Victivallis lenta: one gene and its partners. The protein of the gene in region 1 interacts with the protein of each later gene in a pairwise test. Links are inferred from orthologs where the notes say so. Each region holds a gene or a part of one and is shown in the gene's direction. Other genes may lie near its edges.

Region 1 (10,376 bases):
GAAACGCCGACACCTTTTCCCATGCCTCCGGAGCCAGTTTCCGGTAGGCCGCAAAATTTTTCATCGAATCGTAAATCATCGGTTCAGCCTCCTGTCCTGCCGTGATGAAAAGCCGTGGAACGGGCTCAAAAAAAGGCGGTTGCAAAACCGCCCGTCATCTGAATCTGGTACCGAGGGCGGGACTTGAACCCGCATGGTCGTAACCGGTTGATTTTGAGTCAACTGCGTCTGCCATTCCGCCACCCCGGCACATGCTTTAAACCGAATATCGGCAATTTCTGAGCTCAACACTATAAGATTTTGAGTCTAGTGCGTCTGCCATTCCGCCACTTCGGTAATTCTTTATTAAAATAGTCGCTGTTTTTTGAAAATCAAGGCGGAACAAATAAAAAAGCGCCCCATTTCCGCAGGGGCGCTCCAGGCCGGATCATTTCTCCCTGTCCAGCAGGTACTGGTCGAAGCCGTATTCGTTTTCGTCGAACCCTCTGAGCCCGAAATTGCTTATCCGGCCGCCGATTTTCCCGGCCTCCTCCGCAAAATCCGCCGGGACCGGTGTTTTCGGATCGACCGGAATCACAGTCAGCACCGCGACCAGCTGCGACTTCTTCACCGTCTCGTTCTCGGCCGAGAAGAGCCAGCCGAGCACCGGAATATCGCCGAGGAACGGCACTTTGCTGACGCTGCGCACGAGTTCCGACTTCTCCAACCCGCCGATGTAGAAGGTTCCGCCGTCGTTTGCAACCTGAATATTCGTGTCGAGCGCCGCCATGCTCGTACGCGGCTCCCCGTTGCTTTTGAAGCCGATCAAATTCGTGTTGCTCATCGAAACCTTCACGATCGACTGTCTGCCGTTGATCTCCGGCGTCAGGGAAAGCGTGAAGCCGAATTCGGCCTGCTTCGTCACGCGGGTTTTGTCCTTCTTCGGCGCATAGGCGTACGCACGGCTCCAGTCGTCGAGCGTCGTCGTCACCGCCGGGGAGACCGTATCGTCGGTATACGAGATCGCGGCGTCGTAAGCCTGCGCAACGCGGCCGAGGTTCCTGCCGTCCGCACGCACGAATGCCGCACCGGAGTCGTTCAGCGAAAGCGTGTAATAAGTCCGTGTGTTGATCTGCGTCCGGGTCAGGACGACCTCGCCGTCATACGAAGCCGGATCGATCGAAATCGCCATCCCCTTCTTCTGGTCCACCGCGGAGAGCGTGTAGGCCGGTCCCCATTCCGAAACCACGATCGATTCGTTGAGCACGTTTCCGTTCCCGGCCGTCTCGGTTCCTTCGACGATGACCGGCATGCGCGTCACGTTCGAGACCATGCCGGTGGCGCGGTTCATGATCGACAGCCGCCCGCCGGTCACGACCTTCGCTTTGCTCCTCGCAACGAGAAAATCCAGATACTTCGAATTCCATTTCGGATTGAAATTGATAAAACTCGAATGCGATTCCCTGATCAGGTTCGACGCCACATTATTGGCCAACCGGTCCCAGCCGGACATATAGCGCGCGCCGGCAGCGAAAAGGTCGGCGCCGGGACCGTTTTTCCACGCCTGGAAATCCACGCCGAGATTGCCGTCGTTTTCTGTGCCGAGCTCATAGATTCTGTACTCAACCAGCGCTTCGGTCGCCGGAGCATCATACTGTTCAAGCACACTGCCGATGTTCCTGACCGAAGCCGGGGTCGAATAGAACAGCAGCGCATTGAGCCCCGTGTCGGCCCGGACGGCATCGATACCGCCGTCCAGCTCGACGCTGTCGCCGGAACGGATCATGCCGACCTGCCGGATCAGTTTCGCCAGCGAAATCGAGTCGAAATACTTCGGATAGTAGAGGAAGTATTTGCGCCCCTCCTCCGATTTCAGGTCCGGCTTATCGAGTTCGGTTACGATGGCGTCGATGCTCATGCCGTTCTCGACCGGTTTGAACCGGTATTCCTCGGCCGAGACGATCAGCATGCCGGTTCCGTCCGCGTACTTGACCGCTTCGACTTTGGTCAGGTTCGTATCGACCCGGCGCGAGCGGATCGCCGACATGATGTACGGCCGGATCTCATACGGATCGGCGTGTTTGAGGATATAGACCTTCGTGTAGACAAACGGATCGTTGTTCGTGTTGACGAAGGTGATCTCCTCCGTCTCCTTACCGATCTGGACGTTGAGCCGGGGCTGAACCTGGGTCGGCAGCGGTGCAGGCGTCGGCGTGTTCCAACTTTCGGCCGCAGCGCCGAACGAAAGGCCGGCGCCGAGCAGAATCAAAAACAGTTTTCCCGTTTTCTTCATGGCAGATTTCTCCTTTTTCGCGTCACTTTACGGCGGCGAGTTTCGCGGCCTCGATCACTTCCCCCGCGGCCGGAGGAACGATGGAGCCGTTTTCGACCGCCTCCGCCTTCATCGTGACGAATATTTTCATTTTGCTCTTCACCCTGCTTTCGGCGCCGAACAGATATTTCAGCACCGGAATGTCACCGAAAAACGGCATGCCGTTGTACTGTTCGACCTCGATTTCCTTGTCGAATGAGGCGATGAGCTTTTCGGCTCTGTTCTCGAGCGTCAACATCGAACCGAACGTATTGCTGTCGATGGTCGTGACGCCGAGATCGTCGGTTTCGACAAGGGAGTTCACGGCCAGATTCCATTCGCACATGAGCGTCAGCGCCCGGTCGGCCGGGTCCTCGCCGAAGCAGATGACCGGCATGCTCAGGTAAAAGGCGTACTCGGCGCCGTCTACCGCTTCGATCGTCGTCGTCTGTTCCTCATCCTTCCGGATGTTCTGGAACTGCGGGACGAATTTGAACCGGTAGGACGCATCATCCCAGCCGGTCGCCGCCGGAGAGGTGAAATCATTGACAACCGTGATTGCGGCAGAACCGGCCGTGTATGCCTTCCCCTTCTGCGCCAGCATCCGCAGAAACGTCGCATCGAAATTCGGCGCGACCATAATCCCTCCCCAGCCGGTCGCCGCCGAGAGCGGCCCTTCGGAAAGGATGCTCGTGAAATCCCTGATCTTCGAAAGCGAATCGAAGTCGGTAAAGTCGAAGCCGGTGGCGAAGAGTTCGGCGCCGGGACCGTTCTTCCAGGCGACGTAATCGATGCCGAGCTCGCGGAAATCGTTGTCGCTGACCATATAGACGTTCAGAGTCACCGTCATCTGCGGGACCGGCCGGTCGACCGCCTTCAGGAATTTCAGATATTCCTCCCCCTGCGATTTCGAGCTCTTCCAGTAGAACATGTTGGTCGGCGCATCGAAAAAGCTTGCGCCCGACCCGTATCCGCCCGGACGGAACGCCAGCGACAGGACTTCGCGCATGTTTTCGCTCGAACGGAAGAGCGGGCAGTAAACCCAGCGGTAAATGCCGTCGCCTTCGATGCCGATGCCGTTTTCGTCAACCTTGGCCGACGGATAGTCGAGCTTGGCGATCATATCGTCGATATACGGCAGCAGCGTATCCGAGGTCGAAACGACGAGGTACTGCTCCTTGCCGAGATAATCGAGACTCTGCACATCGGACTGGCTGTCGAACCGTTTCACGGCTCCGAGCACGTAGGGCATGAGGTCGTGCGCCTTCACGTGGTTGAGCCGGTAGGTTTTGCTGGTCATATAGTGCTGACCGCGGTCTTCGGTGAATACAATGGTTCGCTGTCTGTCCGTTTCTGCCGCAGCAGCGGCAGAAACGAGGCCGGCAAGCAGAAGCGCCCCGGACAGACTCCGGATTTTTGCATGTTTCATCATGGTTCCCTCCTTGGATGATCCCGCGGCCGTTGCAGCCGGAGATGCCGATAAATCAGCAGAAACCATGCCAGACGGGGAGAGGCCGGGCGGAAACAACACATAACAAATTGAATGTAAATGAATTCTGCCATTTCATCTATTTTCGTTCCTTTTTCGGGCATCGACAAAAATGTCTGGAAACGCGCAAGGCATTTACGATTTTTTCCGAAGAAATGCAATTCGGTCCCGGACGATCGGGAACCGTATGGAAAATCCCGTCATTTTTTCCGGCGGATCATGGAAAAAAACAGCTTCGGATGCTATTTTATCCGTCATCTGAAACAATCACGATTTTTAAGAAAAGCCCATGGAATTCGTCAAGATCACAAGTGCGCAGAACGACGCCGTCAAACACGTCATCAAGCTTCGGGACCGCCGTCCGCGTGAAAAGGAGCAGCTGACCGTTCTCGAAGGCTACCGTGAACTGACCCGCGCCCGGGAGTACGGCATGGAGCTGCTGGAGTGTTTCTTTTCCCCGTCCCATTTTCTCGGCGAAAACGAATTTCCGCTGCTGGAGACGCTCGCTTCGGAGGGAGTCCGGGTCGTGGAGGTCGCGCCGCAGCTGCTCGAGAAGATGGCGTACCGCGAACGCCCGGAAGGGCTGATCGCGGTCGCAAAAATGAAACGCCATACGCTGGCCGACCTGCCGGTGGTCGAAAACGGCCTTTACCTGGTGGCCGAAGCGGTCGAAAAACCCGGGAATCTCGGTTCGATCCTGCGCAGCGCCGACGCTGCCGGGGTCGACGGGCTCATCATCTGCAACAAATGCACGGACCTCTATAATCCGAATGTGATCCGGGCCAGCACCGGCGCCCTCTTTTCCGTACCGCTGGCGGAGGCGGAAAACCAGGAGGCGTACGACTGGCTGAAATCGCACGGGATCAAGACGCTCGCGGCGACGCCTCACACCGAGAACCTCTACACCGACGTCGATATGACCCAGGCGGTCGCGATTGTGGTCGGCACTGAACAGACCGGGCTTACCGAACTCTGGATGGAGCACTCCGATCTGCCGGTCCGCATTCCGATGCTCGGAAAAATCGACTCCCTGAACGTCGCCACCGCAACCACGATCCTGCTCTACGAAGCCGCCCGCCAGCGCAATTGGAAATAGCGGATTTCATACCGTGTGTGCAAGCTTCTGCAATAACGGACGGACGGCCGTGCGCGATTTTCAGGACCTATGGCCCGGCGGATTCCGAAGGTGCGGAACCTCCGGCCGCCGGAAGCATCCGCTTGCGCCGAAGGCGGGCTTTTCCCGGTAAATCTCACTTCAGGAAACTTGCGTACGACGTGATTTCCCCATTCGGCATTTGTCGGCCGGAATAAAACGTCCCGGCCGTTTTTCTTTATAAATTCTTTGGACTGGATTGATTTTTCTTCGCAAAATCAATCATCCGAATCAAAAAATCCAAGCCAAACCCTCTCCGCTGAATATAATTATAGCTGTGATCAAACGTATATCCGCTTGTCAGCCGGAGATGGGATTCAGCAAACAGCAAAGGAGTTTCAAGGCAGGTCGTCGTCCGTTCCCGCTATTTTCAACGATATTGTGGTGCAAAGGAGGAATCATGAAAAGTCGTCGTTTCACGTTGATCGAGCTTCTGGTGGTTATCGCGATCATCGCCATCCTCGCCGCCATGCTGCTCCCGGCGCTTCAGCAGGCCCGCGAACGGGCCAGAACGGTCCAGTGCATGAACAACGTCAAGCAGCTCGGAACCTATGCCGCCATGTACTCCGGCGACAATGACGACTACACCGTGCGGGCCAACGGCAACAACGGCCTCACCGACAACGAAAGCACCTGGCTGCCGCTGCTCTGGCGGTACACCGGACAGGGACAGGACCTGACCGGAAACGAGATTATCCTGAAGACCTTCGAGGGAGGAACCGTTTTCCGCTGTCCGTCGAGCAACTATCCGAAGGATCACAACATCTATGCCTTTTCCTACAGTGTGAATCTCCATATGCAGCTGACCAACGCCTGGGATGTCAGTACGGTCATCCAGCGGAAACTGACTTCCTTCCGGCGCCCGAGCGAAATCCTGTACATCGGGGACAACGGCTCCTACAACAGTTACATCCATCCGATTCTCCAGCGCGGCGGCATGGCGGCGCTGCTGAGTCCCGGCGCCCGGCTCCGGGCCAATACCGGCGCCCTCTCCTTCGCCGAGGGCGACGAACAGCCGCGCCATAACGGCGGCTCGATCCTGAATATGTGTTACCTCGACGGCCACGCCTCAAGCACCCAGGCGGGCCAGATCGATCTTTCCAGCGGTGCGTATGCAAGTTATATGTGGTTCGGTAAATGAGAAATCTGTTCGGAAAATCGATGTTGGCGTCGGCCTGCTGCCTCGGACTGCTTTTCAGCGCCTCCGGAGCAAAGCTGGTCGAAACGGTGAAGCAGGCCGATCTGGGCGTCGCCTGGGGCAATGCGAAGGCAAACCGCACTGCGGACGGCTCGATACGGGTCGAGGCGCTCACTGCGGACGGTCCGGCGGCGCTGAACGCGGGCAATAAAGTCGAAATCGCTCCGGGCGATGAGTTCACGGTCTCGTTCGAAGCGCGCGGCAATGTGAAGTTTCTGGTCATGATGAATTTTCCGGAGAGCAGCGTCAAGCGCATCGACCTGCTGCCGATGACGCAGCTCAACCCGGACAAATGGGAGAGCTTCACCCGCTCTTACCGGATGCCGGACGGCTGCAGCAAGCTGACGCTCGACTTCCTGGTCTGGCAGCAGACCGGATTTTTCGAGATCCGCAACTACCGGCTCATGGCTCCGGCGAAAAAGCCCGACACGATGGTGGTGGACGAATATTTCCGCAAGGGAGAATTCCGCAACAACGTGTTTTCCGCCACGGTCCCGGCCGGCTGGACGCGGTTCCGCTCCGGAACGGAACCGGATGCGGACTGCGGCGGCATCACGAAGGAGTTCACGCTGGTTTCCCCGCAGTTCCACTCGCTCGCCGTGCCGGTGCCGGCCAAAGGCGAGGTCGGCTGGAGCAATGCGGCGACGCCGGTTTACCGTCCGCTGCGGCCGTGGAACATCCTCGTGCAGTATCGTCCGTCCGACGATTTCTCCGGCGGGGAGCCGGTTTGCCGCATCACCTTCTACGACAAGGACGGCAAACCGCTGCCGAAGCCGGTCGAATACCTCCTGCCGGTGAAGAAGAATGCCGGCTGGAACACCGCGAAACACGAACTGCCGGCCTCCGCGTTTCCGGCCGACGCCGAATCGTTCCGGGTTACGCTCGCCGTAAAGCGCGGCGGCGGCACACCGGCCGGGAAGCTCTTTTTCGGGCTCGTCCGGATCAAGCTGCCGGTCACGGCCGGAACCTTCGCCAAAGTCCGCGGCAGTGAGTTCGCAAACTGGTTCACGCCCGGGCAGCCGGTCGTATTCAAGCCAGAAGGCGTCATGCCGCCAGATGCGCTTTCGGTCACCGGCAAGGTCACGAACGAGCAGAACGAGCTGCTCGACACCGTGACCGTCAGCGCCGCCGAATTCGAAAAGAACGGCTGGAAATACGAGCCGAAGGAGCCGGGACTCTATTACGTCGAATTCGAGGCGAAGACGCCGAACGGCTCCATTTCACTTGGAGAAGAGTATATGGAGCGGGCCATGGACAACCGGATCGGCCTTTACGAGCAGAAGCGGCAGGCGTTCGCAGTCATTCCGCCGCGCCGCAGCGACGGTACGGCCACACCGCCGGTATTCGGCTATCAGGTCGGCTACTCCCCGAACAGCACCCGCGGCGAAACCGAAGTCGAGCTGATCCGGCGCGCCGGTGCGGATTTCGCCCGTTTCCACGTGACCTGGTTCGAAATCGAGCCGGAGAAGGGAAAGTTCGACTGGGCGGGGCTCGACCGTCTCGTCGACAAGTGCGTGAAAGCCGGAATCAAGCCGGTGATCTGTTTCTACGGCACGCCGCGATGGGCGTCGAACACGCCGGACGACACGCGCTACGTCGTCCACGTCTGGGCCTACAACGCCTATGCGGCCAAAGATGTGAACGACTGGACCAACTTCGTCGGGCAGCTCGTCAAACGCTACGGCGACCGCGTCGACACGTGGGAGGTCTGGAACGAGCCGCATCTGCGCAACTACTCCTGCTACTGGCACGACACGCCGGAGAATTACGTCATGCTGCTCAAATCCGCCTACCAGACGATCAAGAAGCTCCAGCCGGAATCGAAGGTCTGGATCGGCGGCATGGCGCTGCGCTATCTGCCGTTTTACGAAGCGATCATGAAGCTCGGCGCCGGACCGTATTTCGACTATTTCGCAATGCACGGGCATGGACAGTCCATCGCGCCGTTCCATGCGCTCGACCGCAAATACGGCAGCGAGCCGCATCCGTGGGTCAGCTCCGAGTGGCATGCGAGCCTGATCCGCTACACGGACGCGGCCTACAAGCTGAATGAAAACCAGCGGACAGTCCGCATGATGCTCGACTTCTTCAGCATGGTCCGGCAGGGAGCCGAACAGATCGCGTTCTTCGAACCCTTCAACCTCGTCGAACGCGAAACGCTGAAGCTGCACACCGAAGGGGGAGCCCCGCTGAATCACTGCTCCGGCATCTTCCGCCGCCGCCCCTACTTCCAGCCCGTGCTCGGCGCAGTAGTCATGGCGACGTTCGACCGGGCGCTGGCCGGAAAGATCGGAATCACCGGGACCTACCGGTTCGGCAACCAGAAGGCCGCAGCTTTCACGAGCGATTACGGTCCGCTTCTCGTCGTCTGGCAGGAGACGGACAGGGATGAAAAGCTCGCGCCCGAGCTGGCCCCGGTCTTTGCGGAAGCGAACGTTCAAAGCTGGGAAGGCCGCCCGGTGAAAGAGCCCGGTTCGATGACGCTGCGGCCGCATACAATGTACTTTGCGTCGAACGTCACAATCCCGCCGGAGTGGCAGGATCGTCCGGATGTGCTGCGCGCCGACCGCCCGAAGCTCGAACTCGAACACAAGGTCAGGGGCGTTTACGGCGACAAGCCGCTCTTCGACGATAACGGCAAACTCATCGCAAAGAACGTCCGCTGGAACAACCGCGGTTTCAAGATCCACACCATGCCGGGCTTCGAACCGTTCCGCAAGGACGCCCGCTTCGCCGCAGCGCTCTTCGGCGACAGGCTGCAGCTCGTGGTGGAGACGCAGGACGACCTCTTCCACCAGCCCGGCGCAGGCGGCAATATGTGGCAGGGCGACGGGATCGAATTCGCGTTCGACGCCGTCGGCGACGGGTATGCGGACAGCCGGGTCGAATTCCTCGCATCGAAAACCGCCAAGGGGGACGAGCTCTTCAAGTCCGCCAACCCGACGCTGGTCGGCGACCTGCCGACCGAATGGACCACTCCGAACACAACGGTCAAATACGGCAAGGCGAAGGTCGAAACGCTCCCCGGCCAAAAGACCCGCTATCTGGTCGAAATGAGCATCTCGGAGCTCTACCCGCTCGTGCCGAAACCGGGGGACGACCTGCGGTTCTCGCTCATCGTCAACGAATCGGACGGAAAGAACCGGATCGGGCTGGCTCACTGGGCAAGCGGTATCTTCAACGGCAAGAAACCGGCGGAATACGGCGATCTCGTTCCGGCCGGAAAGTGACGGCACATCACTTCGGCTGAGAGCGGAACAGCTCGATCAGAAACTGGAGGCGCACCGGCAGGCGGTCGTGCCTCCAGTCGTATCCGGGGTCGGCGAGCGCCCGCCGGAAAGCCGGCATCGCCTCCTGGTACGCCCGCTGGTGCTCGATCACCGGGTTGACACGGTGCAGCAGCAGATAGCCGCCCAGGTGGACCGCCGCAGTGACGGTCAGCACGAAGCCGACCGGGTTGACCTTCCATCCGAGTTTCCGCACCGTCTCCGCCGCAGGCGCGAAAAACGGCAGCAGCAGCGACCATCCCGGCAGGAAATAGAGGCTGAACATGACCGCCGGAACCAGCACTGCCGGATGCCGCCCCACCATGCCTGCCGCCGCGACCCAGCATCCGGCGAGAGCGGCAGCGAATGCGGCGGCGGCAAGCAGAATCGTGCGGTTTCGCAGCTTCAGCCCCCCGAAGAACAGCAGCGCAAGCAACGCGGCGGCCGCCGCGCTCCCGGCCAGTGTCGATGCAAAGCCGGTCACGCCTGCCAGAGAGTAACCGATGTTGCGAAACAGGAAACGTCCCCCGAACGGCAGAACTTCCGGCGGCAGGCCGCTCATATTCTGATAACTGAAATCCGGCACGTAGCCGTTGCAGGCGTAAATCAGCTTCGGACCGATCGCAAGATTATAAAATGTCCCGGTCAGCACCACTGCAAGCGCAGCCGCCGTCACCGAGCACAGAATCCGCCGCGCATCGGCGGAGAGCGGCGGAAATCGGTTCCAGAGCGTCAGCAGCAGAAAGAAACCGGCGGCCGAAGCGTAGGCTGCCGCGAAAAACGCCCCCTGCCGGTCGAACAGCGTCGCCCCGAGCAGTACGGCGGCGATTCCGGCGACCTTCCACTTCCAGCGGCGGAACCGACCCCGGAACAGCGCGAACGTCAGGAACACCGCAATGGTGAAAGTCAGCGCGCAGCCGTATTTTGAAGAGCGGAAAAAGCCGTTGCCGGCAACGCACGGCGTCAGCACATAGGCGAAT
Region 2 (10,323 bases), on another replicon or contig:
CCGTTGAAGACGGCGATGACGCTGCCGTCCTCGTTCGAGATCGGCTGGCCGCCTTTTTCGAGGTCGATGATCGAAAGGCGGCGGTGACCGAGGGCCACATCGTTGTCGAGATAAGTTCCCGCTCCGTCCGGGCCCCGGTGGATCTGGCACTCGTTCATTGCGGCGATGATTTCACCTGCTGCCGGATCGGCGTGGTGATTGATGATTCCGGCAATTCCGCACATGGCAACCCCGACTTTCTGGTGGATCAAGCAAATTTTCTCCGTTTGATTAATATACCCGGGAAAGGAGCCCTTTTCAAGTTGACTTCTCTTTTTTGAAGGGGTATATTGAATTCCATGCTCGACGAATTGAACATCCTGAAACAGCTCCTGCCGTCCCTGCCGCAGGCCGAAGATGTCGTGGCCGGTCCGGGGGACGACTGCGCGGCCGTGGCGTGCGGCGGCAGGCGCATTCTGCTCGCCGCCGCCGATCAGCTGGTCGGCGGCGTTCACTATTACCGGGAGACGACCTCACCGGAGGCGGCCGGGCGGAAGCTCATGTGCCGGAATCTCTCCGACATCGCCGCGATGGGCGGCGTGCCGAAGTGGGCGCTGCTCTGCGTGGCGGCGGGCGGCCGCAGCCCGGAGTGGGTGCTCGCCTTCTGCCGCGGCGCGGCGGAGGCCGGAAAGCGCTTCGGCGTGTCGGTCATCGGCGGGGACCTCGCGTCGCTGCCGGCGGAGGGGGAGGTCGCGTCGCTGACGATTCTCGGCGAGGCCGATGCCGCGGCGTTCACGCTGCGCAGCGGAGCGAAGCCGGGCGACCTGCTGTATGTGACCGGAGAGATCGGCAATTCGCTCGCCAGCGGTCACCATCTCGATTTCGAGCCGCGTCTCGCGGAGGGGCGGTTCCTGGCGGAGAACGGCTTCGCGTCGGCGATGCTGGATATTTCGGACGGGCTGCTGCTCGATGCGGAGCGTCTGGCGAAAGCGTCCCGGCTGCGGCTGTGCATCGACCCGGCTGCGGTTCCGCTCCGCGCCGGTGCGGAGCGGGAGTCGGCTTTGTCCGACGGGGAGGATTATGAGCTGCTGTTCACCGTTCCGCCCGGCCGCGAGGAGGAGCTGAAGCAGGTGTGGAAGCTGACAAAATTGACCCGGATCGGGGTCGCGGAGCCGGGCGAGCCCGATGTCTGCGACTGTTCCGGCCGGTCGTTGTTACGGAATGGAAAGTGCGGTTATGAACATTGAACGGAAAATCATCAGCCGCTCCGAACAGGAGACCGAAGCGTTCGCCGCGGCGCTGGCGCGGGAGCTCCCGCCCGGCAGCGTGCTGGCGCTCGACGGCGATCTCGGAGCGGGCAAAACGGTCTTTTCGCGCGGCTTCGCGCGCGGGCTGGGCATCACCGAGCCGGTGTCGAGCCCGACCTACACGATTGTGCAGGAGTATCCGCTGCCGGGGCGGCGGGGGATGCTCTACCACCTCGACCTTTACCGGATCGAAAACTCCGCGTCGGCGCTGGCGTTCGGCGTGGACGAGTTTCTCGACGATCCCGAATCGACGGCGCTCGTGGAGTGGCCGGAACGGATCGCGGATATTCTGCCCGACTCCGCGCTGCGGATCGAAATCCGCCATCTTTCGGATACGGAGCGGGAAATCATCCTGAAACAGGAGAGCTGAGTTTGACCGGTATCGGACGCCGTTTCACGAGAATTCCCTGGCGGTCGGAACTTCCCTGGCCGCTGCTGCTGTTCGCCCTGTTCGGCAGCTTCGGAGCGGCGATGCTCGGCGCCACCGTCGGCGCCGTGATCGGGGGCGTCCTGAAGCTCGGGCAGCCGGCCGTCATGATGCTGACCATGGCCGGACAGTGTGTGGAATTGCCGGCGCTGCTGCTGATCGCCGGCGTCTGGCCGCCGCCCGGGCGGCTTTGCGGCAAGCTCGGACTCCGCCCGCCGAAATGGCGGGATTTCCGTGCTGCGCTGATCGGGCTTGCGGCGCTTCTGCCGGTCAGTTCCGTTGCCGCCGCTCTCTGGCAGATGCTGCTCGAATCGCTCGACATCGATTTTCAGGAAAAGCAGGATCTGCTGGTCGCCGTGGCGGACGCCTCTTTGCCGGTGCTCGTCGGGATGGGGGTCTGCGTCATCATCGTGGTTCCGGTCTGCGAGGAGATCTTTTTCCGCCGGCTGCTCTTCGGGCTGCTCCGGCCGCTCGGCGCCTGGGCGGCGGTTGCGGGAGGCGCCGCCCTTTTCTCCGCCGCGCACCTGTTTCTGCTCGGAGCGCCGAGCCTGTTCCTGATGGGGGTCGCCTTCCAGCTCGTCTATCTCTGGCGGCGCAATCTGGCCGCCTCGATGCTGATGCACGCTTTCGTGAACCTCTTCGCCTTCGTCGGCACGCTGCTGGAAGTGCACGGTTATCTCCCGGAGTGAGAAGCGGCGCGGAGATTTGCGTTTGGACGAATTGCGGTTATATTACCGTTGAACCGGAGTTTTCCCGCCAATGAATACGGAAAGGATGGTCCCCATGCATGGAGAAGAGAGTTCCGCCGCCCTGTCGCCGAAAACGATGATGAGCCGTTTCGCCATACTTCTTCTGGTGAGCATCGGCGTGGGAGCCGCCGGCGGCGCGACGGTATTGGAGGCGCATCAGGCGACGGCGGTCGGCGTGTTTCTCGCGATCATCATGGGCACGCTTTTCTTCTGGGGCTTCCGCCTGGCGATCGCCTTTCTCGGGCTTGCGGTGCTGATCTGTACGAATTCGCTTTCGATCGCCCAGTTCGTGCAGTCCTCGGCGCTTGAGGTCATCCTGTTCCTGGTCGGCATGATGATCGTGGTCGGCGCGCTGCGCGACCTCGGCTTTTTCACCTGGGTCGTGCAGCTGATCGTTTCGATGCCGAATATTTCCGGCAGGAAATTCATTGCGGTGACCGCGGTCGCCTCGGCGCTGCTGGCGTGCGCGGTGGACGAGGTGACGTCGATCATCTTCATTTCCACGCTGATTTTTCAGGTCTGCGACCGGCTGAAGCTGAATCCTACGCCGTATATCCTGATTGCGGTGCTGGCCACGAACGTCGGCTCGGCCGGGACCATGATGGGCAATCCGGTCGGAATTTATATCGGCACGAAGGGCGGGCTGACCTTCGGGGACTTCATGCTCTGGTCGTTCCCGCTCATGCTCGTCGCGCTGGGGGTGACGGTGCTGTTTCTGCTCTATTTCTACCGGAAGGAGCTGCGGCAGTTCGACGTCAATTTGCAGGAGCGGCTGAGCCGGAACCTTTCTCTGGCTCCGGTGGTGGACGTTCCGTACAGGCGCGGACTCGCGCTGCTGATTTTCACGATTCTGGCGATCGCATCGCACCATCAGCTCGAAACGCTGCTCGGACTCGGGCGGAACAGCGTGCTGCTGGTGGCTCCGCTGGTCTGCGCCGGGCTGGTCATGATTTTGCGGCCGGACCGCGCGCGGCATTACGTCGAACGCGAAGTGGACTGGTGGACGCTGCTCTTTTTCATGCTGCTCTTTGCGATTGCCGGGACGCTCGAACATACGCATGTCGACCGGGTCATGGCCGATTACTTCACGAGCGTCTGCGGCGGCAGCCCGATGCTGCTGATTCCGTTCATCCTCGCGACCAGCGCGATCGGCTCGGCGTTTGTGGACAATGTGATTTTCGTTGCGGCGTTCTGCCCGGTCATCGAGCAGCTTTCGGTTTCGGTCAAGGCGTTCCCGCTCTGGTGGGCGCTGCTTTTCGGCGCCTGCATCGGCGGCAATATCACGATGATCGGCAGCACCGCGAACATCGTGGCGCTCGGCATGCTGGAGAAGAAAGCGCCGCATCAGATGGGCTTCTTCGCCTGGCTGAAGGTCGGCGCGCTCTCGGCGCTGCTGGCCGGCGGCGTGGTCTGGATCGGGCTGGTGGTCACTTCGCCGTTCATGCCGGACCGGGTTTCGCGGGTGGGGTTCGAACAGCTTGCCGGGAACTTCGACGGCAAGGAGGTCGAAATCTCCGCCGTGTACGGCTCTCCCGCGACGGCGCCGGATGAGTTCGAGGTGGTGATGAGCGACACGCTGGCGTTCCGTCTCGACCCGGAGAAGGGCGGAAGTCCGGTTCGGCTGGTTGCCGTCGTTCCGTCCGCCTGGATCGGCAAAAGCGGCATTCAGCCCGGAGAATCCGGCGTTTTCCGCGGCAGGCTGTACAGCGGCCGTACGCCGGATCAGGAGTCCGTGCTGTACGTGAGCGAGATCTCCGGCGTGAAGTGAACGGCTGCTCCGGCGCGGGCTCCCCTGCGGCTGTTGCCGGAAGCGCCGCCGTCGGGAATGCCGTTTCGAAATCTCCGGAATAAAAAGAAGGCGGGTTGTATTCACTCGATTTGCAGTGTGCGATAAGCTCAAAAGAGAGCCCGATGCTGATACTATTCCGAGTATGACCCGCCTTCTGGTATTCACTATATACGGTTTTCCGGGAAAATCAAGGGCGGAATGGATGGCCGGCGCAAGCGGGAGATCCGGAAAGACGATGAAAAAGAAGGCAGGTTGTATTCACTCGTGTTTACCGTGTACAATAAGCTCAAAAGAGAGCCCGATGCTGATACTATTCCGAGTATGACCTGCCTTCTGGTATTCACTATACACCGGTTCCGGCGGAAATCAAGCCGGAGCAGCGGAAAAGTTCAGCCGGAGTGCGGCACGGGCAAATTTTTTGGAAAAAATCCGAAAAAACATTTGAAAAAACAGAAAGACGCGGTATCTTAAGAAGCTGTTGCCATCGGTTATTTTCCGGTGGGTTGATAGCTCAGTCGGTAGAGCATCGCCCTTTTAAGGCGGTGGTCCCGGGTTCGAGTCCCGGTCAACCCACCATTTTTATTGAAATAAGTTTGGTTTAACGATAGAAGCCGGCCGGCCGTTGTTCGGATGCGCCGGGGAAATGAGGAACAAAATGAGCAAAGTCTGCGAAATGTGCGGGAAGACCAAGGCCAACGGCGGCTGCATTACCCGCAAGGGTCTGGCCAAGAAAGCCGGCGGCATCGGTATGCACGTGGTCAAGAACGTGAAGCGTACCTTCGAAGCGAACCTCCAGAACGTCAAAATCAATGCCGGCGGAACGGTCAAGACCGTCAAGATGTGCGTGCGCTGCATCCGCACCGGCAACTTCGACAAGGCGTAATTCCCGGCTCCCGGAGCCGTATTGTCGATATGAGAGCGGGCGAGTGCGAAAACTCGTCCGCTTGTTCTTTCTAATATAAATTCTTCGGTGGAACGGATATGTTCGGATTAGGGGATTTTCAGATTGTCGCCGCTCTGGCGGGGTGCGTCGGAATCACGCTTTTCGGCGTGGTTTACGGAACGGTGAACTGGAACCGCGGTTCCGACCCGAGGAAGGAAGAGGCGCAGATGCGCTGCCGGCGCCGCAGCCGGGCCCGGCGCCGCATGAAAGCGGAGGGGCGGCAATGACGCCGCCGCTGCTGCTGGCCGCCGCCGACTCCGGCAGCGGCATGAATACCTGGGTGCTCGGCACCCTTATCGCCGTGTATCTCGGCATCATCGGCTGTCTCGGCTACCGCGGTTTCCGCCGGACCGCTTCGAACAAGGACTATCTGCTGGCCGGGCGTTCGGTCAATCCGTTCGTCATGGCGATGAGTTACGGCGCGGCTTTCATCAGCACGTCGGCGCTGGTCGGCTTCGGCGGCATCGCGGGGCAGTTCGGCATGGGGCTCATGTGGCTCGTATTCATGAACATCGCGATCGGCATCGTGGTCGCTTTCATCTTCTTCGGGCCGCGCACGCGCCGGATCGGCCTCGCGCTCGATGCGCACACTTTCCCGGAATTCATGGGCAACCGCTTCGAGTCGAATTATCTGAAGGTGTTTCTCGCCGCGATCATCTTTCTGTTCATGCCGCTCTATTCGAGCGTGGTGCTGATCGGCGGCGCGCGGTTCCTTCAGGAGGTCATGATGATCGACTACGGCTGGGCGCTGGCGGTTTTCGCGCTCGTGGTCGCGGTCTATGTCGTTTTCGGCGGGCTCAAAGGAGTCATGTACGTCGATGCGATGATGGGGACGGTCATGATCGCCGGCATGCTTTCGCTGCTGGTCATGTGCTACTGGAAGCTCGGCGGCGTCGCAAGCGCGCACCAGGCTCTGACCGATATGGCGCCGCTGGTCGCGGAGCGTTTGCCGAAGGAGGCGGCGCTCGGCCACCAGGGATGGACCGCCATGCCGAAATTCAATTCGGTCTGGTGGTGGACGCTGGTTTCGAGCCTCATGCTCGGCGTCGGCATCGGCGCCCTGGCGCAGCCGCAGCTCGCGGTCCGCTTCATGACGGTCAAGAGTACGCGCGAGCTGAATCGGGCGGTCGTGATCGGTTCGGTTTTCATTCTCTGCACGGCGGGTGCGGCCTACATGGTCGGCGCGCTGTCGAACGTGTTTTTCTACCATGCCGACAAGGGGATTGCGGAAGGCATCTCCGGCAAGCTCGCGATCGAGGCGGCCGGGGGGAATCCGGATCTCATTATTCCGCTTTTCATCCGTCAGGCGCTGCCGCCGGTGATCCTCTACATTTTTTCGCTGACGCTGCTGTCGGCGGCGATGTCGACGCTGAGTTCGCTGTTCCACGTGACCGGTTCGGCGATCGGACACGATTTGTTCCGCAACCTTTCAAGTGTGAAGCGCGACAGCGTGCTCATCACCCGATTGGGGGTGATATTCGGGATCGCGGTCAGTGTGGTCCTCGGGATCATTCTGCCGCCCGGAATCATTGCGCGCGGCACTGCGATCTTCTTCGGCGTCTGCGCGGCGGCTTTTCTGCCCTCCTACTGCGCCGCGATCTACTGGCGGGGAGCGACCCGGTTCGGCGTCTGGCTGTCGATTTCGGTCGGCGTCGGCGTGAGTCTCTTCGGGCTGGTGTTCCTGCACAGCAAGGAGTCGGCGGCGCTCGGAATCTGCCGGGCGCTGTTCGGCAGGAATGAGCTTGTTTCGGAATTTCCGTGGCCGTATGTGGATACCCTCGTGTATTCGCTGCCGCTTTCGTTTCTCGCGCTGGTGATCGGCAGCTGGTGCTCCGCGAAGCCGTCGCCGGCGCATATTAAAAATTGTTTTGAATCATATAAAATAGACGGGTGAAACCAATGGCGTTCAAAAACATCTCAAATCAGGTCAATTTTCCGGCGCTGGAATGCGAGGTACTCGAGTTCTGGAAGGAGTCCGGCATCTTCGAGAAATCGCTGAAGCAGCGCAAGGGCGGCCCCGAATACGTCTTTTACGACGGTCCGCCGTTTGCGACCGGCCTGCCGCATTACGGACATCTGCTGGCCGGCACGATCAAGGACGTGGTTCCGCGCTACCAGACCATGCGCGGCAACTACGTCGAGCGTTCGTTCGGCTGGGACTGCCACGGGCTGCCGGTCGAGAACGAGATGGAAAAGGTGTTGAAGCTGCAGAGCAAGCGCGACATCGAGGCGTACGGCGTCGACAAATTCAACGAGGCGTGCCGTTCGATCGTGCTGCGCTACACGTCGGAGTGGGAGACGGTCGTGACCCGCATGGGCCGCTGGGTCGATTTCCGCCGCGGCTACCGCACCATGGACCGCAATTTCATGGAGTCGGTCTGGTGGGTGTTCAAGGCTTTGTGGGACAAGGGGCTGGTGTATGAAGGCTACAAGATCCTGCCGTACTGTCCGCGCTGCGCGACGCCGCTGTCGAACTTCGAGACGAATCAGGGGTACAAGGAGGTCGTCGACCCGGCGATCACGATCCGCTTCAAGCTGCGCGATGAGGAGAACAGCTACATCCTCGCGTGGACCACGACGCCGTGGACGCTGCCGTCGAACCTTGCGCTCGCGGTCGGTCCGGAGGTCGATTATGTGAAGGTCAAGGACGGCGACGAGTTTTTCTATCTGGCCGAAAACCGTCTCGGCGCGTATTACAGGGAGACGCCGGAGATCGTCTGGCGCGGCAAAGGCGCCGACCTGGCCGGGCGGCGCTACGAGCCGCTTTTCAACTATTTCGCGGAGCTGGACGCGCAGGGGGCGTTTCAGGTGCTCTGCGGTGATTTCGTCAGTATCAGCGACGGCACCGGCATCGTGCACTGCGCGCCGGGCTTCGGCGAGGACGACAATGCGCTCTGCAAGGCGGCGGGGCTTCCGGAGGTCTGCCCGATCGATGCGGAGTGCCGCTTCACGGACGAAATTCCGGACTACGCCGGCCGCGCGGTCAAGGAGACCGACAAGGAGATCATCCAGCGGCTGAAGGATGAGGGTAAGCTCGTCCGCCGCGACCAGATCCGGCACAGCTATCCGCACTGCTGGCGCGATGACGGCCCGCTGATCTACCGCACGATTTCGACCTGGTTCGTCCGGGCCGAGCAGCTGCGCGACAGGATGGTCAAAAACAACCAGTCGATCAACTGGGTCCCGGCGCATCTGCGTGACGGGCGGTTCGGCAAGTGGCTCGAGAATGCCCGCGACTGGGCGATCAGCCGCAACCGCTTCTGGGGGACGCCGCTGCCGATCTGGCGCAATCCGGAAGGCGAGGTCATCGTGCCGGGCAGCGTCGCGGAGCTTGAGAAGCTGACCGGGCGGAAAATCGAGGATCTGCACAAGCATTTCATCGATAAGCTCGAAATCCCGTCGCCGACCGGAAAATCCCCGCTGAAGCGGGTCGAAGAGGTGTTCGACTGCTGGTTTGAATCCGGTTCGATGCCGTATGCGCGCATGCACTATCCGTTCGAAAACAAGAAGCAGTTCGAGGAGCACTTTCCGGCCGACTTCATCGCGGAGGGGCTCGACCAGACCCGCGGCTGGTTCTACACGCTGGTCGTGCTCGCGTCGGCGCTGTTCGACCGGCCGCCGTTCAAGAACGTTCTGGTGAACGGGCTGATCCTGGCTGAAAACGGCCAGAAGATGTCGAAGCGCCTCAAGAACTATCCGGACCCGATGGTTGTGGTGAATACCTACGGCGCGGATGCGCTGCGGCTCTTCATGCTCGGCAGCCAGGTCGTGCGCGCCGAGGACCTGAAGTTTTCGGAGGCGGGCGTGAAGGAGATCCTGCGCGGCGTGATGATCCCGATGTGGAACGCGCTGTCGTTTTTCACGACCTATGCGAATGTGGACGGCTACGAACCGCCCGCCGGGGAGGTGCAGCCGCCCGCGAAGGCGTCGAACGTGCTGGACCGCTGGATTCTGTCGTCGGCCTCGCAGATGGTCGAGGAGATCCGCGGCGAGCTCGATGCGTACAACCTGCAGAAGGCCGCGAACCGGTTCAGCCGGTTCATCGACGACCTGACCAACTGGTATATCCGCCGCAGCCGCCGCCGGTTCTGGAAATCGAGCGACGACGCCGACAAGCGCGAGGCGTACCGGACGCTGCACTATGTGCTGCTGACCTTTGCGAAGACCGCCGCGCCGTTCATCCCGTTCACGACCGAGGCGATCTACCGTACGCTCCGGACGAAGGAGATGCCGGAGTCGGTTCACCTCTGCGACTATCCGGAGCCGAACGACTGCCGTGACGAATATCTCGAAAAGCAGATGGAGCTGACCATGACGGCGGTGTCGTCCGGCCGCTTCCTGCGCACCGCGAACAACCTGAAGGTGCGCCAGCCGCTTGCGAAGGCGGTGCTGGCCTCCCCGGATGCCGCGTCGCGCAAAATGCTCGAGGAGACCGCCTGGATCGTCGCCGAGGAGCTGAACGTGAAGAGCGTCGAGTTCAGCGACGACGAAGAGGCGCTGGTCAGGCGCTCCGCCAAGGCGAACTTCAAGGTGCTCGGCAGCCGCCTCGGCAAAAACATGAAGGAGGCCGCCGCGAAGATCCAGGCGTTGACCGGCCGCGAAATCGGCGACGTCCTCGCCGGGAAGCCGTACAAGCTTGTGCTGGCGGACGGCACCGAAGCCGAAATCACGGCGGAGGATCTCGTCGTTCAGCGCGAAGAGAAGCCGGGCCTGGTCGCCGCGAGCGAGAACGGCATCACGATCGCGCTGGCGACCGAGCTGACGCCGGAGCTTGAGGGGGAAGGCTTTGCGCGCGAACTTGTCAGCAAAATCCAGAATCTCCGCAAGGAGAAGGGATTCGATGTGACCGACCGGATCCGGGTCGTCTGCTTGGTGCCGGAGAAGCGGGAAGCGGCTCTCGAGGCGAACCGGGCGTACATCTGTGAAGAAACGCTGGCGGTCGCCTTCGAAACCGGTCCGGCGGAAAACGGCGCGGAAGCCGATGTGAACGGCGAAAGCTGCCGTATCTCGGTGGAGAGGGCGTGACGTTATGACGAACCGCACCCGTTACGGAATCGCGCTTGGCCTGGTGCTGCTTACGGTGCTCGTTCTGCTGGTCGTGCGGCTGGCGGACCGGACGGCGGAGCGGA
Region 3 (10,380 bases), on another replicon or contig:
TGATTCCGCTTCCGGAAGCTTTCGGGTTTCCGGAAGTTTTTTTATGCCCCGTCCGCCGGGAGTCCGACGCACCCGGCTTGAAAGAGCAGTCATGTTGTGATATATTATTGATTTTATGAATCATGGAAGCGACGGGGCGGAGCCCTCATCAACAACGGACTGTGAATTATGAGCTTTTCCTGCGGATTCGTCGGGCTGCCGAATGTCGGAAAGTCCACTTTGTTCAATGCATTGTGCAAGGGGGGCGCCGAAGCGGCCAACTTCCCGTTCTGCACGATCGAGCCGAATACCGGCATCGTGCCGGTGCCGGATGAACGGCTCCAGGTCCTTTCGGATCTCGAAAAATCGGGGCGCATCGTCCCCTCCACGCTGAAATTCATCGACATCGCCGGACTGGTCAAAGGGGCGAGCCAGGGCCAGGGGCTCGGCAACCAGTTTCTCGGACATATCCGCAGCGTCGACGCGATCGCCCATGTCGTGCGGCTCTTCGAGGACGGCGACGTCGTGCATGTCGACGGCAGGATCGACCCGGTGAACGATCTCGACGTGATCCTGACCGAGCTCATGCTCGCCGACCTCGAGTCGCTTGAGAAACGGCGCGACAAGGCGCACAAGCTCGCGCGGGCGAACGATCCCGACGCCAGGCTCGAATACGAGCTCATCAAGTCGCTGGCCGGGCAGCTCGGCGACGGCAGGATTCCGGAATACGACAAAAACAATCCGAAACTGGTTGAATGGGTGAAGGGCTACGGGCTCCTGTCGATGATGCCGGCTTTCGTCTGCGCCAACACCGACGAAGAGAATTTCCGCAACTTCGGCACCTCGGAAAAGGCCAAAGCCCTGGTCGAATTCGCCGCGAAGCACGGCATGGAGGTCGTTCCGGTCTGCGCGAAGCTCGAGGAGGAGCTCGGCCAGCTTGAGGAGGAAGAAGCCGCCATGTTCATGGAGGAGCTCGGAATCAAAGAGACCGGTCTCGCCCGGGTGATCCGCACCGGCTACCGGCTGCTCGATTACATCACCTTCTTCACGGCCGGGCCGATGGAGTCGCGCGCCTGGACGGTCACCCGCGGCACGCCCGCGCCGCAGGCGGCCGGGAAAATCCATACCGACCTCTGCCGCGGCTTCATCCGCATGGAGACGGTTTCGTACGAGGATCTGGTCGCCGCCGGCGGATGGGCGAAAGCGCAGGCGGCCGGAAAGCTCCGGATCGAAGGGAAAGAGTACCTGATTCAGGACGGCGACGTCATCCACGTCCGTTTTTCGGTCTGAGTCATTGAATTCATATGTGAAAATGCTTTAGCGGGAATAGTTTTTCCTGTTTCATCATTGAAAAATGATAAAAAAGGTGTATGTTATGATTCCCCGGGGAATGACAACGGTTGCATTCCGGAAAAGGGGCAGAGCACGATTATAACATTTCAGCGATAAGAGGTTCAAGCATGGCGAAAAAGAAAACCGAGCTTGCCTTCGAAGGCAAGGATAAGGAATATTACGAGGCCCTGATGCATGCCCGTGATATCGTGACCAAACAGATGCAATACCATGCCGAAGACGCGCTGGACTGCACCAACGCCGACAAGCGCGGCGTGACCACTCACATGGCCGACGTCTCCAGCGACAACTCGCGGCATGAAATGGAGCTGCGGATGCTGACCGAAGAGGGCAATGTGCTCCAGCTGATCGAAGACGCGCTTCAGCGCCTGGCCGACGGCGAATACGGCCGCTGCCAGGAGTGCGGGGAGATGATCTCCGAAGGGCGTCTCAAGATCCGTCCGTACGCGGTCTTCTGCGTAAAGTGCAAATCCCGGCACGAACAGATGAGGTAGCGTGTGACGGAGCGGTGTTCCGGAACAATGGAGCCGAACTCCCGGCGCGAGCGCACGGTGCTGGGCTGGGCGCTGGGAGTCTCCCTCGCGGCGCTGCTGCTCGACCAATGGACCAAAATCGTCGTCGAGCGGCAGTTTGTCCTCGGAGAGAGCCGGCCGGTCTGGGAGCCGTTCTTTTCGCTGACCTTCGTCCGCAACGAGGGAGCCGCCTGGAGTATTCTGAGCGGCCACGGCTGGTTCCTGCTGCTGGTCGCCGGAGTGGTGACGCTCGGCGTCATCTGGTATTTCCGCCGGCTGGCCGAAGGGTACGCCGAGCGTTATTTCGCGCTGCTGCTCGTACTCGGCGGGGTGGTCGGCAATTCGATCGACCGCATCTGGCGCGGCGCGGTCGTCGATTTCTTCGATTTTCACTGGTATGACAAATTCCGCTGGCCCGTATTCAATGTGGCCGATATCGCGATCTGCATCGGAGTCGGGCTTTTCGTCCTCTCGACCCTGCTGCGGCCGTCGGGAAAGAAGGAGGAGCCGGAGTCCGGCGCTTGAATTCCGGCCCGCCGAATGATATTTTACTCCTGTTCCGAACCAAACGCGAACAGGAGTTTTTTTATGAAGATCATTCGAATCGATACCATGCGGAAGCTCGAACAGCAGGCCATCGCGTCCGGCGTGCCGGGCTACGAACTGATGCGCCGCGCCGGAGAGGGGGCCGCCCGGGAGATCCGCGCCTTCGCCCGCGGCCGTGAATTCGGCCGGGCGGTCGTTCTGGCCGGCCGCGGCAACAACGGCGGAGACGCGCTGGTCGTCGCCGCCCGGCTCGGGCTGCCGGTGACAATCTATGCGACCGGTCCGCTGAATGAACTGCGCGGCGAAGCCGCCGAAGCCGCGCGCGACCTGCCCGAAAACATCGAGGTCCGGGTATGCGACGGCCTGACCGGGCGGGATTTCCGCCGGGACGACCTGATTATCGACGGGCTGCTCGGCACAGGATTTACCGGCGAACTGCGCCCCCGGTTCCGAAACTGGATCGAGACGGCCAACCGTTCCGGCTGCCCGATCGCGGCGCTGGATCTCCCCTCCGGGATCAACGGCGATACAGGCAAGGCCGACTCCGGGCTCGCAATCCGGGCGGAGCTGACCGTCACCTTCGGCTGCCCGAAATGCGGCCTTTTCCGAGCGGACGGTCCGGCGGCTTCCGGGCGGCTGCGGCTGGTCGATATCGGGGTGCCGGAGCCGGAGGAGTCCGAGGGCGAGGCGTTCTTCGCCGCCGACGCGGAGGAACTGCTGCACCGGCCGGCCTACGACACCTACAAGAACCTGCGCGGCCGTCTGCTGATCGCGGCGGGGTCCTCCGATTACAGCGGAGCGGCCGTGCTCTGTTCGCGCGCCGCGCTGCGGGCCGGCGCAGGAATCGTGCGCCTGGCCACTCCGGTGCGGCCTTACGCCGCGCTGCCGGGCGCACTGATCGTCCGCGAAGTCGACACGGCCGCCGGGAGCTTCGACAAGGAGTCGATCCCGGCTCTCGCGGAAATGATGCAGCAGTCCGATGCGGTGGCGGCCGGTTCCGGCTGGAGCCAGTGCCGCGGCAGCGCGGCCGTTCTGTCGGCATTGCAGGAGTTCCCGGGGCCGCTGCTGCTGGACGCCGACGCGCTGAATACGGCGGCGCGGGAACCGCAGCGCTGGCTTCGGCACGGAAAAACCGTCATCACGCCGCATCCGGGCGAAGCGAAACGGCTGGCTGAAGCGTTCGGTGTTCCGCAATTCGAGGATCGCACGAACTTCGCGCTGGCGCTTGCGGCGAAGCTCGACGCCGTGACCGTGCTGAAGGGGCCGCACACCGTCGTCGCCGATCCGTCGGGGCGCTGGAGTCTGAACACCTCCGGCTGCGCGGCACTCGCCACGGCGGGTTCGGGCGACGTGCTGGCCGGGATCATCGGCGCCCTGCTGGCCGGAAATCCGGAGCATCCGTTCGAAATGGCGAAGCTCGGCGTCTTCCTGCACGGCCTCGCCGGTGAAACCGGAAAGGCCGGGCTGATCGCCGACGACCTGCCGGAATTCGCCGCCGAAGCCAAAGCGCGCCTGACCCGGTAATGCCGGAGGCAAAAAACACGTCGGAAACTTGAGGACGGACATGTGTCCGCTCCGCCCGGAAAAATAGCCGGTGCTGCGCCGTTTTTTGCATGACGGCGCGTCTTTTCATGGCCATGGGATACAATAACGGAGGAACATTTGACTGTTTTGCAAAAACTGCTGACTGCCGGATTGCCGGCAGTGGGACTGATGATCGCCGCATGGGCGAATCCGACGCTGAATGTGACGACAGCCGCACCGTGTTGACGGTAGAAGTGCAGCTGAAACCGGACAGCGAATACCGGCTGTGGCTGAATCGCAACGTCAATAAAAACTTTGCCAGCTCCGACGGCGGCGTGCTGCCCGATACGGAATATGTGTTCTACACCGGGCCGGCGCGATGACACCGTGTTGACGGTTCGGCCGCATGGCCCGGCATCGGTCCGGCGACGACCGGAAAAACCGCCGGAATTCCCGGCGGCATCATGGATCAGTCAGCCGTCTCAATGAGGTAGACCATCGTTCCGCCGAACTTCGCGGTGTCGATCCGGAACTTCAGGCCGTCCGCCGTGTATTCCGCGGGGACCTCCCCCTTCGGCACTCCGTCGAGCCCGACGGCCCGGACCGTATGGCGGCCCGGAGCGAGCTTCAGCGTCACATCGGCGGAGGCGCGGCGGATCAGCGCCTCCCTCTTCCCCCAATGCTCGACCGCATTCATCGACTCCGAACTGTAACGGATGTGGCGGCTCGTCACGTCGCTCTGATGGAAGAGCAGAATCCTGCCGCTCTCCCGCAGCGGCCGGCCGTCCATGCCGCTCGCGGTCACGACCTGAAAGGTCGGCGTGCCGTTCGCTATCTGCAGCACGTTCCCGGAAAGGGAGCCGTCGAAAAAGCTCAGGCTCTCGGAACGCGGCGAGACAATCCGCAGCGTCCCCTTCGCGGTATCGTAGACGATCTCGCCGGTCTCGCTGGTCTTGACCGGTTCCCTGACCGCCTGCAATTCGGCGGGGGAGAGCTCCTTCATGAACTCCTTCGGCGTTTTGATGAGCTTTACGCCCGGGAAACCGCGGTTTTCGCGAAGGCTCCCGATGCGGCAGTAGAAACCGAGCATGCCGAAATCAACCGGGAAATTGCTGTCGCCGAGCGCATTCATCTCGCGGAAGGTCGACTCGCCGTACGGCCAGCCGACGCCGGAGGCGGCCGGCTTCACATCTCCGCGCATGAACAGCAGATTCGTCACACGTTCCGCGATCTGCGAAAGGCTGTCCTCGGCGATGTCGAACCGGTTGATCGGCTCCTCGTGACGCACGCCGGTATCGTTGTGGGCCCAGGCGAACCGGTAGAGCCCGTCCCAATCCTGCAGCGCGGCATAAGCGCCGAGGATCGGTCCCGACTCGGCCCGGTGCCGGTTCGGATAAACGAAATTGATCTCGGTCACCGTGAACGGCTTGCCGAAGATGCGCGACGGCATGAGCATGCGCGCCGCCCACGATGCGGTTCTGAGCGCGCTGGTCTGGTTGTGCAGGAACGGGAAGCTCCAGGCGTGTCCCGGCAGAGAATTCGGGTGATCCCAGTAGTTGTGGTTGTCGACAAATGCGAGCGAATCGCGGATCTCCGAAATCGCCGCGTTCTGCTGAAAGTTGATCTCGGTAATCAGCCCCTTGTAGCCGAGTTCGTCGCGGACGAAACCGCTCAGGTCGCGGATCATTTCGACATTCAGGTCGGCCAGATAGCGGTAGAAGAGGCCGCCGCGCGATTCGAGGTTCTCCTTCGTCGCCAGGCCGCGCTCCTCAAGATACGCCCTGTAGCCGTCCAGATAAAGCTGTTTCGCCTTGCCGCTCCAGTTCCCGAAGGTGATGTTCTCGTTCGAGAGCGACACCGCGAAAAGCGCGGGGTCTCCGCCCCAGGTCAGCCCGGTGTATGGGTTGCGGTGGGTCAGCAGATTGCGCACGAACTTCTTCCAGTTCTCCCGAGCGGGGGCGTAGACCGGCAGGAGCTGCTTCATCGCGTAACCGTCGCGCACCGGGGCCTCCGGCAATTCCCCGTCGCGGAAGCGGCGGCTGCAGTAGAGATCGAGCGTGATGTAGATGCCGCGCTCCTTCATGCAGTAGAACAGATAGTCGAGCCGGTCGAGCTTCTCCGGCAGCAGTTCGGTCGAATCGCCCCCCTTCCGGTCCGACAGCGCATCGTCATAGTGGTGAAAGCGGACCGATGTGTAGCCGAGGCGCGCCAGCTCGTCGGCCAGCTTTTCAGCAGTCGGCTTGTCGAGGCAGAGAGCCGAAAAACAGAGGTTCGGGCCATAGAACCGGAACCGTTTCCCCGCCGCTTTTTCCGCGGTGAAATGGCCAGCTTCGTCGGTCGTGATCCAGCCGTACTTTCCGGCCGGCGCGTCGAGCATGCCGGAGAAATCGAGGATCGACCCTGCGACGACCGGCTTCACGGCTTCCATCGGCGCCCACTCCTCACCGGCATCGACGTAATAGATGCTTTCAACGGATTCGGGGCGGGTCACGCCCTCGGCCAGCGTGGCCGCGGCAAGAAGCCAGCCGTCCGTGCCGCCGTTTTCCAATTTCAGCTCCTTCAGACTGCCGGGGCGCAGCGCGAAATACGAGAAGTAGAAGCCGTCGAACGTCGTGTTGTCCGAGGTGGCCAGCGCCCCGTTCGGCAGCCGTCTGAGCGGTTTCTCCGTACCGAACTCCCGGCCGGGCGCGAGATCGAATTTCTGAACGGAGCCGTCGGCATAAACGGCGGTGACGGCAGGAGCGGCGCCGGGACCGGCCGCGTTCTGCAGCAGATAGAGCCCGGAGGCCTTCGCTCCTCCCAGCGGCAGAACGGCCGTTTCCCCCGCCCCGAGCCGCAGCAGGGCGCCGCTTTTCTTCTTCGCATCGCCGAGGCGGAACTTCACGCTGCCGACGGTGAAGTCGCCGCCGTTCGTCCCGTGCCGCCGCAGCAACTGCGCCATTTCGCTGCCGGTCACTTTCGCGGCCGAAGCATCCTCCAGCACAAGCGGCGTCACCGCAAGCGGCGTTACGGAAACCGAAAACTCAAGTTTCGTCTCCTTCACCAGTCCGGACGGCGGAGCGAACAGCAGCCGCAGCGAAAAGTTCGGAACCGAAAATTTACGGTTGTCCTGAATGACGACGGTGAAATCGCCCTTCAGCGCAATCCGCCGGTCGCCGTTCGTAATCTCAAGATCCTTCACGTGATATGCCGGCTCCCGGAAGTTTTCAACTTTGCGCTCCCGGCCGTTGACGACGATCGTTTTACCGTCGAACAGATGGGCGGGGAGCGCAATCGAATAAGCGACGGCCTGGCAGCGGATGCCCTCTTTATTCTTCATGGTCATCGAGTAAGTCGCGGTATCCGGCCCGGCCTCCTTCACCCACTGCTGAATCGTGAAGCCGTCGCTGTTCGGCACCTTGAGTGTCCCCTTGAGCTCATAGACCTTCGCCGAAGGGACCGGGTAGCTCGGTTCCGGCACAATCGAACTTTTCCCCTGAATGCTGACGCGCCAATCCCTGTCGTAAACATTGACTGCGGCGGAAAGGCCGCCAAGCGTCATGGCGCCGGACTCATCCACCGCCACTCCGGGCGGCAATGCGGCAACGGAGAGAGCGAACGCGGCGGCAAAGGCCGTTGAAATCTGTCTGATCATACGATTGTTTCCTCCTGTATTTCGGGACTTATCTGCCGACAAGCTCCTATTTTCTGCGATTCCGGTCAAGCTCTTTCCAGAGATCGCGCATCTCCCACCAGAGCCAGCCGCACTGCGTGGAGGTGACCTGGCTCTTCACGCTGCCGTCCTGATAGCAGACGTTGACTCCGACCGGCGTGTGGCGCCGGCTCTTGAACTGAAGATCGTCGGTGATCATCGGCAGATTCGGCTTGTTCAGGCGGTACGAAGTCCCCGACCACCCCTTGTCGGACGGAAAACCGCTCCTGTAGGTCGTCTCAAGGTCGAACGGCACGAAATAGTATCCGGAACAGAGGTATTTGCTGCCGAGATTCTGATCGTACTTCGAAACGTCATAAAAGTCCTTGTAGTTTGCCACGCCGTCGAAATTTCCGGCGGCGCCGTACAGGTTGGTCAGCAACGGGCAGCCGAACACCTTGCCGCCCGCCAGATACTTCAGCTGGGTCAGCCGCCCCATGCCGTAATAGATATTCCACCCCTTCAGGCGGTTCGCTTTGAGGATGATGTACTCGGGCGTTTCCTTCTTCGGGTCGCCCGGTACGCTGTCGCCCCAGTACGGATTGGTCAGGCCGTTATAGTCGCCCGTGTAGGTGATTGCGGCAAACCCGATCTGCTTGAGGTTGCTCGTGCAGTTCGCGCTCTTGGCGCGGTCCCGCGCCTTCGAGAGCGCCGGCAGCAGCATCGACGCGAGAATCGCGATGATCGCGATAACGACCAGCAGTTCGATCAGGGTGAACAAATGTGCTTTCATAGGGTCCTCCGAAAGTTGGTTGACTTGTCTAAGTGGTTTCCCGGATCATCAGCAACGGCTGGATCAGCTGAATCGTCCGCGGCCGGTTCGGGTGGTCCAGCTGGTTCATCAGGATGCGCAGCGCATGCCGGATCTGCTCCCCGAACGGCTGCCGCATGGCGGTGACCGAAAGCCGCAGCATGCGCTGAACCGCATAATAGTCGTCGTACATCAGCAGCGCCACATCGCGCGGTACTTCAAGGCCGTGTTCCCTCAGTTCGGTCACGGCGCCCAGCGTCGCCCAGTCGCCGTGTACGATCAGCGCATCGAATTTCTGCCCTTCGTCGAGCAGCCGGCGGACGACGGCGGCCCCCTCCTCCTCGATGTACGGGGTGCTCTCATAGTGGCGGCGTTGTTCCGGAGAGGTCAGTCGGAACTCGTCGAGCGCCTGTAGGAAACCCTCCACCTTCTCGCAGTTGATCTTCTCCTGCAGGCTCTTGTGGAGAAAAACGATATTCCGGTAGCCGCGTTCGAGCAGATGGCGCGTCGCGGCATAGGCTCCGTTGAAATTGTCGATCGTGATGTAAGAGATTTCGCGGTCGCCGGCGGGGGCCTGCAGCGCGACGAAATTCCGGCGGCCGCCTTCGAGTGCGTCGATCTCCTCGTCGGAAAGCTGCTTTGCGAAAATGAGTCCGTCGTAGTCGGAGAGATTGATGTTCTGTCGCCCGAACGCCTCCATGAAGCTCTGCTCCTCCGGCCGCATCGTAATCAGGTTGGCCGCGTAATCGTAGATATTGCCGTGGCGGAGCAGGCCGCTCATCAGCTGTCCGAAATACGGATCGACCTCGTCGAAGTCGTTCGCCCGGACCTCAACCGCGACGATTGCGATGTTGCGGCGGCCGGAGAAGCGCACCCCTTCGCTGCTGACATAGGTTCCGTTGCCGCGCACGCGCCGGATCAGCTTGAGTTCCTCGAGCTGACGCAGCCCCGACCGCACGGTGATGCGTGAACAGCCGTACTGCTCGGCCAGCTCAAGCTCGGTCGCCAGACGCGCACCGTTCGGAATCTCTCCGCAGCGGATCGCCTCGTAGAGCTGCCGGAACAGCAGTTCGTTTTTGTTGAGTTCTTTCTGTATCATCCCGGTCTCCCGCTTCGATTGTTCTGATTTTAATTATACCGGAAACCGGAGCGAATGGCAATACCTTCGGCCGGAAAACAAGATATTTATATACATCACAATACAAATATATAACATATTAAGTTTCCTCCGATACCGGAAACTGCGCGAAAAACAATCCGTTCCTTCTGAAAAACAGCAAAAGGCGTTAATGGCCCTTAACTTTTCCGCCGATATTTCCCATAATTATATTTAAGTTCACACGAAACAATTTCAAATAACTGTTCAGGAAGGCGAATCATGAGGAAGAAGCGTAGCATTTGACGGCATTGCGGACAGGCATCCCGCCGAAGGGCCGGAATTTCGTTCACGACCATTTTCGAATTCCGGCAAGGCATCCGGAGTTGATCCGGGACTTGAAACTGCCCGCCGCCGTGGCGGAGCACCTCTCCGAAGCTCTTCGCATCCGATATGAAGATCCGGAAAAACCGTTCCCAGGCAGTCCGGACATGGAACCGGAACGGAAGGGACTCGCCATCCTGATCCGAAACAATCTGAAACCGGAAACGGGGCAGTATACCGGATTCCGGTAAATAAACAGCTCCTGCGCGTACCGATCGGAATCGATATCAATCCCATTCCCTTCGAATGGATATCAGACCCGGATTACCGGCAGTCGCTCCTGCCGTAATTCACTCCATACCGGGCGAACAGGCCGAAGCAGCCGGAATTCCGGTTATTTTCGATTGAACTCGAGCTCGGGGTAATGTTCTTTGAGCTCGTCCGTGTATTTCGGGTTGCCGGGGAAGCGGCGGCACGCTTCGAGCAGGAGTTCACCCGCCCGGCGACGGTTGCCGCGCACCCGTTCGATGCGCGAAAGCCGCTCGTAGGTCGACGGACGGGCCATCGTCCGCTTCTGCGCCTCCGCAAAACAGCGCTCGGCTGA

Evidence for each region.
Region 2: the proteins of FYJ85_RS15960 (region 1) and tsaE interact in binary tests that used the Escherichia coli proteins (3 or more experiments, as listed by UniProt). The link is inferred for Victivallis lenta from one-to-one orthologs.
Region 3: the proteins of FYJ85_RS15960 (region 1) and FYJ85_RS01340 interact in binary tests that used the Escherichia coli proteins (3 or more experiments, as listed by UniProt). The link is inferred for Victivallis lenta from one-to-one orthologs.

What each region holds. Positions count from the first base shown.
Region 1 is NZ_VUNS01000020.1:12,788-23,163, forward strand. The notes cover bases 2,984-5,971. They hold FYJ85_RS15960 (TrmH family RNA methyltransferase), read left to right. Parts: upstream 2,984-4,068; coding sequence 4,069-4,875; downstream 4,876-5,971. Other genes in these bases: FYJ85_RS15955 (hypothetical protein), read right to left, coding at 2,984-3,722; FYJ85_RS24205 (type II secretion system protein), read left to right, coding at 5,333-5,971. Also shown: FYJ85_RS15940 (NanQ anomerase/TabA/YiaL family protein), read right to left, coding at 1-79; FYJ85_RS15950 (type II secretion system protein GspD), read right to left, coding at 428-2,272; more of FYJ85_RS15955, read right to left, coding at 2,295-2,983; more of FYJ85_RS24205, read left to right, coding at 5,972-6,073; FYJ85_RS15970 (family 1 glycosylhydrolase), read left to right, coding at 6,070-9,360; FYJ85_RS15975 (hypothetical protein), read right to left, coding at 9,368-10,376. UniProt on the Escherichia coli protein: Specifically methylates the ribose of guanosine 2251 in 23S rRNA.
Region 2 is NZ_VUNS01000001.1:362,171-372,493, reverse strand. What follows is about bases 1-2,935. They hold tsaE (tRNA (adenosine(37)-N6)-threonylcarbamoyltransferase complex ATPase subunit type 1 TsaE), read left to right. Parts: upstream 1-1,215; coding sequence 1,216-1,656; downstream 1,657-2,935. Other genes in these bases: FYJ85_RS01485 (ArsB/NhaD family transporter), read left to right, coding at 2,473-2,935; FYJ85_RS01490 (CPBP family intramembrane glutamic endopeptidase), read left to right, coding at 1,659-2,402; thiL (thiamine-phosphate kinase), read left to right, coding at 339-1,226; asnB (asparagine synthase (glutamine-hydrolyzing)), read right to left, coding at 1-251. Also shown: more of FYJ85_RS01485, read left to right, coding at 2,936-4,230; FYJ85_RS01475 (large ribosomal subunit protein bL28), read left to right, coding at 4,907-5,134; FYJ85_RS01470 (symporter small accessory protein), read left to right, coding at 5,233-5,421; FYJ85_RS01465 (sodium:solute symporter family protein), read left to right, coding at 5,418-7,088; ileS (isoleucine--tRNA ligase), read left to right, coding at 7,094-10,219; FYJ85_RS01455 (FAD:protein FMN transferase), read left to right, coding at 10,224-10,323. UniProt on the Escherichia coli protein: Required for the formation of a threonylcarbamoyl group on adenosine at position 37 (t(6)A37) in tRNAs that read codons beginning with adenine.
Region 3 is NZ_VUNS01000001.1:333,290-343,669, forward strand. What follows is about bases 1,682-4,673. They hold FYJ85_RS01340 (NAD(P)H-hydrate dehydratase), read left to right. Parts: upstream 1,682-2,432; coding sequence 2,433-3,914; downstream 3,915-4,673. Other genes in these bases: FYJ85_RS01330 (TraR/DksA family transcriptional regulator), read left to right, coding at 1,682-1,826; lspA (signal peptidase II), read left to right, coding at 1,854-2,369; FYJ85_RS01345 (hypothetical protein), read left to right, coding at 4,022-4,297; FYJ85_RS01350 (glycoside hydrolase 5 family protein), read right to left, coding at 4,384-4,673. Outside these bases: redox-regulated ATPase YchF, read left to right, coding at 169-1,269; more of FYJ85_RS01330, read left to right, coding at 1,440-1,681; more of FYJ85_RS01350, read right to left, coding at 4,674-7,548; FYJ85_RS01355 (type II secretion system protein), read right to left, coding at 7,595-8,338; FYJ85_RS01360 (substrate-binding domain-containing protein), read right to left, coding at 8,367-9,455; FYJ85_RS01365 (O-antigen ligase family protein), read right to left, coding at 10,171-10,380. UniProt on the Escherichia coli protein: Bifunctional enzyme that catalyzes the epimerization of the S- and R-forms of NAD(P)HX and the dehydration of the S-form of NAD(P)HX at the expense of ADP, which is converted to AMP.